3 regions of the Allobosea sp. 685 genome follow, and region 2 is predicted to be linked to each of the others. Evidence: riboswitches for the same ligand, from Rfam matches in the RefSeq annotation. Region 2 holds a riboswitch; each other region holds the start of a gene.
The links. A riboswitch is a leader RNA that binds a small molecule or an ion and turns the genes downstream of it on or off. The one in region 2 is predicted to bind thiamine pyrophosphate.
Positions count from the first base shown of each region.

Region 1: another riboswitch for thiamine pyrophosphate. It lies ahead of thiC (phosphomethylpyrimidine synthase ThiC); the one in region 2 lies ahead of thiO (glycine oxidase ThiO).
Region 3: another riboswitch for thiamine pyrophosphate. It lies ahead of RMR04_RS16325 (LuxE/PaaK family acyltransferase); the one in region 2 lies ahead of thiO (glycine oxidase ThiO).

Region 1 is NZ_CP134779.1:5,426,625-5,430,952, reverse strand. It holds gene thiC (phosphomethylpyrimidine synthase ThiC) at 1-1,908, opposite strand, end outside; TPP riboswitch at 1,987-2,091, opposite strand; gene RMR04_RS26610 (hypothetical protein) at 2,170-2,370, opposite strand; gene RMR04_RS26605 (OmpA family protein) at 2,589-3,491, opposite strand; gene RMR04_RS26600 (hypothetical protein) at 3,503-3,631, opposite strand.
Region 2 is NZ_CP134779.1:1,957,883-1,962,210, forward strand. It holds gene glyA (serine hydroxymethyltransferase) at 1-1,089, shown strand, start outside; gene RMR04_RS10595 (hypothetical protein) at 1,173-1,685, opposite strand; gene RMR04_RS10600 (hypothetical protein) at 2,265-2,444, opposite strand; TPP riboswitch at 2,539-2,670, shown strand; gene thiO (glycine oxidase ThiO) at 2,730-3,914, shown strand; gene thiS (sulfur carrier protein ThiS) at 3,911-4,123, shown strand; gene RMR04_RS10615 (thiazole synthase) at 4,125-4,328, shown strand, end outside.
Region 3 is NZ_CP134779.1:3,186,869-3,191,196, reverse strand. It holds gene RMR04_RS16340 (putative bifunctional diguanylate cyclase/phosphodiesterase) at 1-396, shown strand, start outside; gene RMR04_RS16335 (aspartate/ornithine carbamoyltransferase family protein) at 440-1,447, shown strand; gene RMR04_RS16330 (DMT family transporter) at 1,435-2,352, shown strand; TPP riboswitch at 2,423-2,549, shown strand; gene RMR04_RS16325 (LuxE/PaaK family acyltransferase) at 2,646-3,749, shown strand; gene RMR04_RS16320 (acyl-CoA reductase) at 3,754-4,328, shown strand, end outside.

The DNA of each region.
Region 1 (4,328 bases), 3.1 Mb from region 2:
CGCTGCCGGCAGGTAGAGATTGCCGCCCTTCGAGAGAAATTCCTGGGATTTCGCGGCCATGCCCGCATGCCTTTCCGTTTCGATCTGCGCCGCCGCCTGGTCAAGTGCGATGCGCTCGTTCTCGCCCATGGCGAGGACCTCGGCGCGCAGATCCTGCGTGATTTTCATCGAGCAGAACTTTGGCCCGCACATCGAACAGAAGTGCGCAACCTTGTGCACGTCCTTCGGCAAGGTTTCGTCGTGATAGGCGCGGGCGGTGTCGGGGTCGAGTGCCAGGTTGAACTGGTCTTCCCAGCGGAAGTCGAAGCGTGCGCGGCTGACCGCATCGTCGCGGAGCTTGGCCGCCGGATGACCCTTGGCGAGATCGGCGGCATGGGCCGCGATCCGGTAGGTGATGACGCCGGTCTTGACGTCGTCGCGGTTGGGCAGGCCGAGATGCTCCTTGGGCGTGACATAGCAGAGCATGGCGCAGCCGAACCAGCCGATCATCGCAGCCCCGATCCCTGAGGTGATGTGGTCGTAGCCCGGCGCGATGTCGGTGGTCAGCGGTCCAAGCGTGTAGAAGGGCGCCTCGCCGCATTCGCGCAATTGCTTGTCCATATTCTCCTTGATCTTGTGCATCGGCACATGGCCGGGGCCCTCGATCATCACCTGGCAGCCCTTGTCCCAGGCGACCTTGGTGAGCTCGCCCAGCGTCTCAAGCTCGGCGAACTGGGCACGGTCATTGGCGTCAGCGATCGAGCCCGGACGCAAGCCGTCGCCGAGTGAGAACGAGACGTCATAGCGGCGCATGATCTCGCAGATCTCGTCGAAACGCTCGTAGAGGAAGCTTTCCTTATGATGCGCCAGGCACCAGCGTGCCATGATCGAACCGCCGCGCGAGACGATGCCGGTCACCCTGGACGCTGTCAGCGGCACATAGGGCAGCCTGACGCCGGCATGGATGGTGAAGTAGTCGACGCCCTGCTCGGCTTGCTCGATCAGCGTGTCCTTGAACACCTCCCAGTCGAGCTTGACCGGGTCGCCGCCGACCTTCTCCAGCGCCTGGTAGATCGGTACGGTGCCGATCGGGACAGGCGAGTTGCGCAGGATCCAGGAGCGGATGTTGTGGATGTTGCGCCCGGTCGACAGGTCCATGACCGTGTCGGCGCCCCAGCGGATCGCCCAGACCAGCTTCTCGACCTCTTCGGCGGCGCCGGAGGTGACGGCGGAATTGCCGATATTGGCGTTGATCTTGACCAGGAAGTTGCGGCCGATCGCCATCGGCTCGAGTTCCGGGTGGTTGATGTTGGCGGGAATAATGGCGCGGCCGCGCGCGATCTCGCTGCGCACGAATTCCGCCGTGACGAATTCCGGCACGCTGGCGCCAAAGCTCTCGCCATCGGCATGGCGCTCACGGGCGCCTTCGAGCATGGCGGCGCGGCCAAGGTTTTCGCGATGCGCGACATAGATCATCTCGGGAGTGATGATCCCGGCGCGGGCGAACTCGAACTGCGTCGCCATCTGGCCGGGCTTGGCCGTCAGCACCGATCGCTCAGCCGGGCAGGCCGGCACCAGGTTCTCGGGCGAGATGTTGCCATTGTCGGCGGCGGTGACCTCGCGGCCGGCAATGGCGTCGAAATCGCGCGCGTCAAGCCAGGCGCGGCGTGGCTGCGGCAGGCCCTGGTTCAGGTCGATCCTGGCATCGGTCTCGGTGAAGGGCCCCGACGGGTCGTAGATGCGCACCGGTGGCTCTGCGTCGGTCGTCAGCACGACTTCGCGGAACGGCACCCGGATCGACGCGTCCTCCGGCGTCGGCACATAGATCTTGCGCGAACCGATGATCGGGCCGGTGGTGACGCCGGTCGGTGCACCAAACTTGGGCGCGGTCTTGATGCTGTTCTTGGCGGGCTTGGTGTGGGCATTCATGGGGGATCTCCTCCTTGGTCCAAGGTTCAGGAGATCCGGCGTCGAAGCGGTCTAGCGCTGTGATGCGGATGCGGGTCGTCTCGCGCCGCGTTCCAGTCCCTCCGCCGGTATGACCCGGATCAGGTTCGATGGGTTCGGCCTGGACGGCCATCTCAGCTCTTGCGAGCACCCCTCGGAACGGCTGGGAAGTTAGGCGTGATAGCGCCGGTGCGCAACCGGCAAAACACCGGGAGCACCCCGCAGGGCGGGCATGGCGCCGGTTCAGGCGGTGATGTCGACGGTTTGGCCCTGTCCGGCCGGGAGGGCGGCCTTCGCCTGCGCCGCGCCCTGTTGCAGCAGGTCGGCCACGGCCTGTTCGGCATCGGCCTGTTGCTTGACGATTTCGGTCTGGATCGTCTGGCGCGTGGCGGCCGCCTGGCTCGCGGCGAGGCTTTGCGCGATGGCAATCGATGAATCGCTCATGACCGGTCTCCTCTCAGCTAGGGCTAGAGCCTTGCGCGAAAAAGTGGGTACCGGTTTTTCGCAAGAGCAATGCTCTCAACTCTAGGAATAGATCACGTTGCATGCGGACGAAGTCGTCCGGATGCAACGTGATCTAGACCAGAGACCTTGCCGCTTCATGAAAGCGATGCGGCGAAAGCGAACCGGTGCGGCAGCGAGCCGCCGCGCCGGCATAGTCTTCAGCGCCCGGCCAGCAGCGGCGTGATCCGTCGCAGCGTCACGCGCCGGTTCTCGCGCGAGGGCTCCTGCGTCGCGACCTTGAGATATTGCTCGCCATAGCCCTGGGTCGTCAGGTTCTCGGCGGGCACGCCGAAGTCGCGGGTCAGGATTTCCGCGACCGATTGAGCGCGGCGGTCCGACAAGGACAGGTTGTCGATGTCGGAGCCGACGGCGTCGGTATGCCCCTCGACCAGGAAGACCTCGTTGGGCGAGCCCTGCAGCCCCTGCCGGATCGACTGGGCGATGGTGGCGAGCCGCTGCGCCTGGTCCGGCGCGATGGCCCAGGAGCCTGTTTCGAAGGTCACCGTATCGATGTCGACGCTGCGCATCCGCGCCCGCAGATCGGGCGAATAGCGCACCTCGTCGAGCGTGTAGCGGCGCGGGATCGCGGCGATAGGCGGGGCCATGATCGTCTCGTAGATCAAACGCTCATCGGCTCGCTCGGCATCGACGATATAGCGCTCGCGCGGCATCGGCAGCGGTGGCGGCGGCAGCACGACGATCTCGTCCGAGAAGCGGTCATTGGGCCGATCGCGGCGGGTGTTGTCGATGATCACGTACTCCTCACCGTTGCGGTCGAGCCGCGTGCGGCGGATCAGGCGGCCATCCTGGTCGGTGATGGTGACGATGCGCGTGCCGTCGGGCCGCTCGAAGACGTTGCGGTTCTCGTCGCCCAGGCGCTCGGTTCGACCCTGAAAACCGAGATCGCGGAAGGCCTGCGTCTCGTCGCGGCGGATGATCACGCGGTCGTCGTCGCGAATGATCGTGCGGCCGGGTTCGCGGATGATCGTGACGTCGCCGTCGCGCCGTTCCTCGCGTCGGCTGCGGACATCGTCGAAGCGCTCCGCTCCTTGCGTCGCCATGATGCCGCCGATCACACCGGCGCCAAGGCCGATCGCGGCGGCGCCGCCAAGCCCGATGCCGCCACGCCGGCCTTGCCGGTCAGGCGCGGGCGGTTGGCCGGGACCGCCAGTGGGCGGCTGGCCTGCTGGCGGAGGTGCAAGAGTCTGTCCGGGCTGGGTCTGTCCGGGCTGCGGCTGGGCGGAAGGCGGCGGGGAAGCTCCCGGGCCGCGCCCGCCTGGTGCGGGAGCCGCCGGGGCTGCAGCTGGCGGAGGCGCAGGAGTCTGTCCGGGCAACGTCTGTCCGGGCTGGGGCTGCGCCGGCGCAGGCTGGGCGGCAGGTGGCGGCAGGGGAGTTCCCGGACCGCGCCCGCCTGGAGCCGGTGCCGCTGGAGCGGCCGCGGGTGGAGGCGCCACGGTCTGTCCGGGCTGCGGCTGGGGGGAGGATGGCGGAGGAGCGCCCGGGCCGCGTCCGCCTGGGGTGGGGGCCGCCGGAGCCGCCGCAGGTGGAGGTACGGGTGTCGGCTGGGTCACCGGCGCCTGGCCCGGGGCTGCGGCGGGAGGAGCGCGGAACTGCCCTGGCGGCGGCGCAGGGCGCGGTGCGGTTGGGGCTGCGGGCAAGCCTGGTGCGGAGGGCGCTGCGGCCGGCGGAACAGGGGCCGGACGCGGCGCGGTCGGAGCTGCCGGCGCGACAGGGGCAGGCGTCGGACGGGCGGCCGGTGGCTGGCCGGGCAGGGGCTCGGGCCGCGCTGCCGGCTGGCGGCCGGGTTCGCCCGGGGCGGGAGCCATGATCGGCGGGACGGGGCGCGGCATCGATGGCTCGCGGGGCGGCTCGGCGCGCGGAGCGGGTGCGGGTGGAAC
Region 2 (4,328 bases):
TCGCTCGGCTATCCCGGCGACAAATACGAGATGGGGCTGGAGGCGATCGAAAAGATCGAGATCATCGCCGCCGAACTCGCCGCCGAGGTCTTTGGCGCGACATACGCCGAGATCCGCGTGCCCTCGGGCGCCATCGCCAATCTCTATGCCTTCATGGTCGCGGCCAAGCCCGGCGATTGCATCATCGCGCCGCCGGGCGCGATCGGCGGCCATGTCACCCATCATGGCGCGGGCGCGGCCGGCCTCTACGGCATCGTTACCCATCCCGCTCCGGTCGATCCGGTGAACTACACCGTCGACCTTGCGCGCCTGCGCGAGGATGCCTTGCGGTTGAAGCCCAAGCTGATCTCGATCGGCGGCAGCCTCAACCTCTTCGCCCATCCGATCCGCGAGATCCGCGCCATTGCCGACGAAATCGGCGCGATCGTGCTGTTCGACGCCGCGCATATGTCGGGCATGATCGCCGGCCATGGCTGGCAGCAGCCGCTGGAGGAGGGTGCTCATCTGATGACGATGAGCACCTATAAGAGCCTGGGCGGGCCGCCCTCTGGCCTGATCGTCACCAACGACGCCGAGATCGCCAAACGCCTCGACGCGATTGCCTATCCCGGCCTGACCGCGAATTTCGATGCGGCGAAATCGGCCTCGCTGGCGATCACCCTGCTCGACTGGAAGGCGCATGGCCGTGCTTACGCGCAGATGATGGCTGAGACGGCGAAGGCGCTGGGCGAGGCGCTGGTCGAGCGGCAGGTGCCGGTTTTCGCGCGCGATCGCGGCCTGACGACCTCGCATCAATTCGCCATCGAGGCTCACGGCTATGGCGGCGGCCAGGCGGCGGCCAAGACTTTGCGCGCCATCAACATCCTGAGCTGCGGCATCGGCTTGCCCCTGCCGGAGGTCGCAGGCGACGTGAACGGGCTCAGGCTCGGCACGCCCGAGATCGTGCGCTTCGGCATGACGCCCGCCGACATGCCGGAACTCGCCGGCTATATCGCCGAGGGGCTGAACGGTTCGCGGCCAGCCGAGGCCGTGGCCAGGGATGTGACGGCGTTCCGTGGGCGCTTCCGCGAGTTGCACTTCATGCGGTGAGGAGGCGGAGGCTTCCGTTCCGTCTCGAATAGAAGTGCTCATGATTCTGCTCTATTCTAGTATCGGTGTTGTGGGCGCCTATTTTATTTTGTTTCCTTAACCGCCCACCGGGCGAGAAGCTCTAGCGTTGCGTGATAAATTGGCATCGTATTGGTGATTCTTTCGCGTAAAAAATTGATCGTGAATGAGAGTTTCTTTTCAGGTAGATCAATTTTAAGATCGCATCCATAAATAAGATGTGACGATATCGTATATTTTGGTTTGACCGTTGGTTTATTGCAATACATGTATATCATTTTGTTTTCTTCGATCAAAAACCATTGCTCTGAATCGTTTTCTTCTTTTTGATTGCTCTCCTCTGGAAAGCGATGCAATCCAGTTGCTGTATCGAAAATTGCAGAAGTATTGAATCTTTTTTCGTCTCTTTTTATGTTTTGAATGAGCTGCTCTCGCGTTATCGAGATGTCGCCGACGTTGACACGGACCAGATACTCGTCCGAACCTCCTTCTGGCCGGCCTGGCTCTCGGCGACGAAATTTATCGATTCTCGGCCAGTCGATGTAAATTCCTGGATGTGATGGGTCCAGATTTGGCATCCAATAAATCAACAAAAATCCTGTTGAATCGGGAGGGCAATTGACGCGAGATATAACGTCTCTCGTATATTGCCATGGTATTTTGTATTCATTCTCACCATATTTCCTCAAAACTCTGTAGTCTGTCGAGGATTGATTTATTACTCGTTCAATTTCGTCAGGTTTCGGTTGATTGTCACTACAAATAAAATTCTCAATTGTATCTTTTGTCTGCGCGATCGACGATTTAGGAAAACACATCGATATGGTGAACGCGACGATCGCCAGTAGAAAGGCGCGATTTCGACACGACATCGACTGTCTATAGCCAATTGCGGTCGAATGAGTATCGATCGAATTTGTAGACACCATTGCTCCTCGTTTTACATGCGATCTTAGATCGCACGGCCTATCTGACGAGTTTCGACAGTTGCGTTACCGTCGTATAAAAATGCGAGCCACCTCCAGATAGATGTCCACTCCCTAATAATCGCTCCCTTTTCGGGCGAAATTTGCGCTTAAGCATCATCCTCGTTCTCCGTGCCGGCCGGCCATCTCTGCCTTCAGTGAGCCTTCCGAGACGACATGCGCTCCGCTGAGTCAGACCGACTCGAAGTGGCCCGCGTCGTCGCGCACCAGCCGCGCGGTCTCGCCGGGGCTGTTGAAGGAGGAGGACTTGACGATGCGGCCGCGATCGGGAGCCTCTATCGCGATCTTGCTGGCGTCGAGTAAGGGCTCGAACGGCTTGCGGCCGGCAGACGCGATTGCGAAGGACGTCACGGCCTTCCGAGAGCTGCATTTCATGCGCTGAGGGGCAGGGAGCTTGGCTGCGCTCGGGCCCACTTGACCATCGGCCGCCGAGCTTTCACAGTCTCGTCATTCCAGGGAGATCCCCGGCAAGGGGCTGAGACACCGCTGGCAGACCGGGGCAACCCGGACAAGCGCGCGGAAATCCTTCGAACCTGATCCGGTTCATACCGGCGGAGGGATGGATTTCCCGGCTTAAAGCCGGCGGCCCGCAAGGCCGCAGATATCCTCGCCCCCCGTCGCGGCGAGGAGTTTGCGATGAGAGGCCCGCCCGACACGAGTTTGCGCCGCCAACAGGCCGGCCCGCCCGATGCTCCGGCACCGCCGGCTTTGACGGATGTCGCCATCATCGGCGGCGGGGTGATCGGCCTGATGACCGGCTGGCGGCTTCTGCGCGCCGGCCTGCGGGTCGCCCTCTTCGAGCGTGGCACGGTCGGCCAAGGGGCGAGCCTCGCCGCCACCGGGATGCTGGCGGCGGCCGCCGAGTTCGAGCCCGGCGGCGAGGAGCATGTCGCGCTCGCCCTGGAGAGCCAGCGCCTCTGGCCCGGCTTTGCTGCCGAATTATCGGCCGATGGCGGGTTCGATATCGACTATCGCAGGGATGGCGTGCTCCTCGTCGCCACGACGCGCGACGAGGTGGCGCGGCTGCGCTTCCGCCACGAGATGCAGCGGCAGGCCGGGCTCGCGACGCAGTGGCTGGATGGGGCTGCGTGCCGAGGCTTTGAGCCCGGCCTGCGGCCTTCCGTCGTGGCCGGCATCCATTGTCCCGATGATCATCAGGTCGACCCGGCCAGGGTGATAGCGGCCCTGCGGCAGGCCTTCATCGAACGCGGCGGCATCCTGCTCGAAGGCCTGGCGGCAACGCCCTGGCTGCAAGCCGGGCGCGCCGTGGGCGTCACGACGCCGCGGGGGGCGGTGAAGGCCGGAATCGTCGTCGCGGCCGGTGGAGCCTGGACCGAGATTGGGGGGCTCTCCCTGCCATTGCGGCCGCTCAAGGGGCAGTCGCTGGCGCTGACATGCCCGTCGCACCGGCCGGTTCTCTCGCGCATGGTCTGGACCGACCAGGTCCATCTCGCGCCCAAGAGTGACGGCACGCTGATCGTCGGCGCGACCATGGAGGAGTGCGGCTTCGACGATGCCGTGACCGCCGGCGGCGTCTATGCGCTGCTCGAAGGCGCGCGGCGCGTCCTGCCCGGCATCGAGGACCTGCCGATCGCGGCGATCTGGTCGGGCTTCCGTCCCACCACTGCCGATGACGCGCCGATTCTCGGCGAGACCCGGATTCCAGGCCTGCTCCTCGCCACCGGACATCATCGCAACGGCTATCTGCTGGCCCCCGTCACCGCTGTGGCGATCACGCAACTCGCCACCGAGGGGCGGATTACAGGGCCGGCCTCATCCTTTGGGCCGGAGCGCTTTGCAGCACAGGAGGCAGTGGCATGAAGCTCATCGTCAATGGACGCGATCACGACAGCGCGGCCGAGGATCTGCTGGCGCTATGGCGGGAGCGTACGGCCGAGCTCGATCTGCCGGGCCCCCAGGGCTTCGCCATCGCGCTGAACGGGATGGTTGTGAAGCAGTCGCAATGGCAGGTCACGCGTCTGGCGTCTGGTGACCGCGTCGAAATCATTCGCGCCTTTCAAGGAGGTTGAGATGAGTGTCGCGGAACAGAGTTTCACGATCGCCGGAACCCCGCTTGCCTCCCGCCTGCTGATCGGGACGGCCGGCTATCCGAACCAGCGCATCATGGTGGAAGCGGTCGCCGCCAGCGGCGCGGAGATCGTGACCCTGTCGCTGCGCCGGATCTCGCTGGCGGGCCATGGCTCCGATACGGCGCAGCTCTTGTCCGGCTACCGC
Region 3 (4,328 bases), 1.2 Mb from region 2:
GGCGTCAGGATAGCGCTCGACGATTTCGGGACCGGATACTCATCCCTGAGTTATCTGGCCAAACTGCCGATCGACATCATCAAGATCGACAAGAGCTTCAGCCATGAGATCGATTCGTCGGTCAAAGTGAACGCGCTGATGACCGCGATCACCGATCTGGCTCATAAGCTTGGGCTGTCGATCATCGTCGAAGGCATCGAAACGGCAGCGCAGCTTGCCGTGATGCGCGGTTTCAGCTTGCATGGGATACAAGGATACATCCTCGCGAAACCGATGTCCGACGAGGCTTTGCTCGCGATCATCAAGGATCGCGTGGCCTCCGACAGGATGAGCCTTGTCGGGAACCTCACGGCGCCCGCTGCGGTTGCCGTGAGGAAGCGGCCGGAAGTTGCTTGAGCGCGTCCCCGCGGTAAGAGAGCCGGAACGGGAGCGAGGCGCCATGCAGAGGCCGAACTATCCAAGCGGCAAGGACCTGCTTGGCGCCGATTCCGTGTCGCGCGACGATCTCGACGATATCTTCGCGCGCGCCGAGCGCTTCCTGGCGGAAGAGAATGAAGAGGATGCGCCTGGCGACCAGCCGGCCCGGCTTCATCTCATAAGGCGGCGGCCAAAGGTGATCGCGACCCTGTTCGACCAGCGCAGCACACGGACGCGGCTGGGCTTTCAGGCCGCGGCCTTGCGCCTGGGTCATCAATCGCTCGACGTCTACGATACCGACCGCAGCCGGATGGGCAGCGCGACAGGCGAAACGCTCGACGATCATATCCGCACCGTGGAGGCTTATAGCGACCTGATCGTGGTGCGCTCGCATACCGAGAGCCTGCCATATCAGACCGGGCGGTTGAGCTATCTGCCGGTCATCAATGCCGGCAACGGCGCCGACGAGCACCCGACCCAGGCTTTGATCGATCTCTTCGCTATCCGCAAACTGCGCGGGGACGTCAAAGACCTGTCGATTGCCCTGTCGAGCGATACGCGTGCGCGCTTTGCCCTGTCCTTCGTGAAAATGCTGCGCCTCTCGCCGCCCCGGCGCTTCACGCTTTGCTCCCTGCCGGGCGTGCCGATCAATCCGCCCATGCGCGAAGCCATCGCGTTGCTGGCGAGCCTGGGCTGCAAGGTCTCCTTCGTTCATGACGTCAGGGAGACCCTGGACCATGACGTCCTGATCATTCAGATGCAGGACATGAGCCGCTTCGCGCATGCGTCTCTGGGCAGCGAGGCTATCGACAAGGAAATCGAGACGGAACCCTTCACGCTGACCGCCAAGAAGATCCTCGATGCGAAATCGGACATCCTGATCCTGAACCCCCTGCCGCGTTTCTCCGAGCTCGACGTGTCATGCGACGCGCTGCCGAATGCGGGCTATTTTCGACAGGTCAAATTATCCTTGCCGGTGAGGATGGCCATTCTGGAGCGAATGCTTCTGGGTATTCCATGGACTGGTTGAAGCGCCGTTTCATCGTATTCTCGGTTTGGATGCTGGCCTATTTCCTGGCCTATATCGCGGTGGCGATAGCCATTCGCTATCTGTCGCACTCCTTCCGCATCGTCGAGATCGCGGCGATCCGCTCCGCCGGCTCGCTCATCCTTGCCGGATTTTTCGTCTTCAGGAGCAAGGCAGCCCTGCGCCAATTGTCGGGGATGCAGTTCGGCTATCATGTCCAGCGCAGCCTGATTCATCTGATCGGGTCCTTGGCGTTGATCTGGAGCCTGGCCAATCTTCCCCTGGGCTTCATCGCGACGATCGAGTTCTCGGGGCCACTCTTTGCGGCGCTGCTGGGCCTCGTCGTGGCGGGTTTGATCCCCGGGCCCGTCGCCTGCCTGGGATTGTCGCTCATCGCCGTTGGCAGCGCCTATCTGCTGTTCTCGCAGGGCGTCTCGCATGATGCGCGCCTGCTGATCCCGGTCGCGGCGGTCGCCCTGCTGACGATCACGAATTTGATGCTGGCCCGACTGGCCGAGAGCAAGAGCGTTGTCCTGATCGTGTTCGTCATGCATGCCGTGCAGCTTCCGGTTTATCTGTGCGCGCTCTTGATCGGCCTCGACATGGGGGGAGCGGCTCAGCCGCGCGACTTCGATCTTGAGGACGTGCTCGGGGTTTCCGCGGCGGTTTGCGTGCTCATGCTTGCCGGTTTCGTCACGCAGACGGCGCTGGCGAATGCGTCGCGTTATGGCTCTGCACTGCAACTCTGTGCCGCCGACACGCTGCGCGTGCCGTTCCTGACGCTCATCGGCTATGTCGTCTTCAAGGAGATGCTGAGCGAGAGCATCGTTTTGCCTGGATTGCTCGTCGTGGCGGGAGCGATCATTACCAGCTTGCCGCAGCCGCGTGCTCAAAGCCAAGAGAGCTGAAGTCAGCCGCGATAGCGAGCCATCGGCATGTCGCATTCTTGACATGGCCGCGCTGCCGCCGTCATGGTGCGCCCGTTCCCAGGGGGGCCTCGCTAGGAGGCTGAGATTCCGCCGGCTCGAACCCGTTTCGAGCAACGCGGTGACCCTCCGAACCTGATCCGGCTCATACCGGCGTAGGGATGCGGGACATAGGGTGGCAAGCCGCCCCTTTTCCATGCTCGCGCCATTGGCCGGACAGCGGGTCGCAGACCGGAAACCTGCCGGATTGCGCCTTGATGTCTGGGAAGGTGTGCATGGACGTGACGGAAGCGCAGATCATTGCGACCCTGCTGGAGTTCTTCGACAGGGAAGACGCGGCGGACGAGGATTTCGACCGGCTGGCGCTGCGCATCTTCGCCTACCAGTTCGAAAACAATCAGCCCTATCGCCGCTTCGCCGCGGCGAGAGGCCGGACGCCGCTTTCCGTCCGGAGCTGGCGCGACATTCCCGCCGTTCCGATCGACGCTTTCAAGGATCTGACGCTGAGCTGCCGCCCCACGGAGGGGATCGAGCACGTCTTCATGACGAGCGGTACGACCCGTGGCGGGCAGCGGGGACGCAGCTATCACCCGACGCTGGCCGTCTATGACCGTTCGATGATCCTGAATTTCCGGCAGCGCTTCATGCAGGGGCAGAACAGGATGCAGGGGCCGGACCGGATCGGCATGGGCATTCTGTTCCCCGACGAGCAGGCGATGCCGAATTCCTCGCTCGCGCATTACCTTGCCTTGGCGCGGCGGGAGTTCGGGGCGCCCGACAGCGAAGGCTTCATCGACGGGGCGGGCCTCGCCACGACGCGCCTGCTCGCGGCGCTGGCGCGAGCCGAGGCTGGCGATGAGCCTTACGCCTTGTTGGGCGCCAGCTACAGCTTCGTGCATCTGCTCGACGAATTGCAGCGGCAGGGCCGGCGCTTTGCGCTGCCGCCGGGCAGCCGCATCCTCGACACCGGCGGTTTCAAGGGGCAGTCGCGCGAATTGGCGGCGGACGAGTTCTACGACGCTCTGTCGGCTGCGCTCGGCGTGCCCCGGGAGCGCTGCATCAACATGTACGGCATGACCGAGCTCAGTACCCAATTTTACGATTGGGGCAATGAGACCTGCCCGCCGGTAAAGTCGGGCCCGCACTGGATCCGCAGCCGAGTGGTGAACCCGCTGACGGGTCAGGATGTGCCCGCAGGCGCGACCGGCGTGCTGGTCCATCACGATCTCGCCCATTTCAACTCGGTCTCGGCGATCCTGACCGAGGATGCCGGCATCGTCGTCCCGGGCGGCTTCCGTTTGTTGGGCCGCGTCGATGGCGCCGATTCCAAGGGCTGCTCCGTGGCGGTCGAGGAATTCCTGAAAGCGGCTCGTGGCTGAGGTGATGACCGAGTTCGCGGGGCATCTGCCTAGCTTGCCAGCCGGCGAGGTGGAGTGGAAGACGCTTCACTTCAGCGCTTGGGGCGAGGCGGCGGAGATCCGCGTGCCCATGCTCAGCGAAGCGCAAGCCACAGCCCTGGCTGCGCGCGTGCGCAACAATGCCCGCGCCTATCTCAAGACCCTGCGCATCGCCGAGATCACAGCGATCATCGACCAGGCGATCGCGCGATTGCTCGACCGAAACGATCCCTGGCGACAAAAGGCCGAAAGACTGCTGCCAATCGTGACGGGCTATGATCCCGAGATGATCCGGCTCGGCCTGACCGGCTATCTGAAGATCTTCCGGCAGCCGCAGCTCAAGCGCTTCCTGACTGAGGATTTCGCCGATCCGCAGATCCTCGACGATTTCCAGCCCAGGCCGAAGGGCGGTTTCGCCAAGGCGTTCGGGCCGGACCTCTTGCTGCATGTCTGGGCCGGCAATGTTCCAGGCCTGCCGCTCTGGAGCCTGATATCGGGCCTGCTGGTCAAGGCCGGGAGCATCGGCAAGGTCGCCACCGCCGAGCCGCTGCTGGCGGGCTG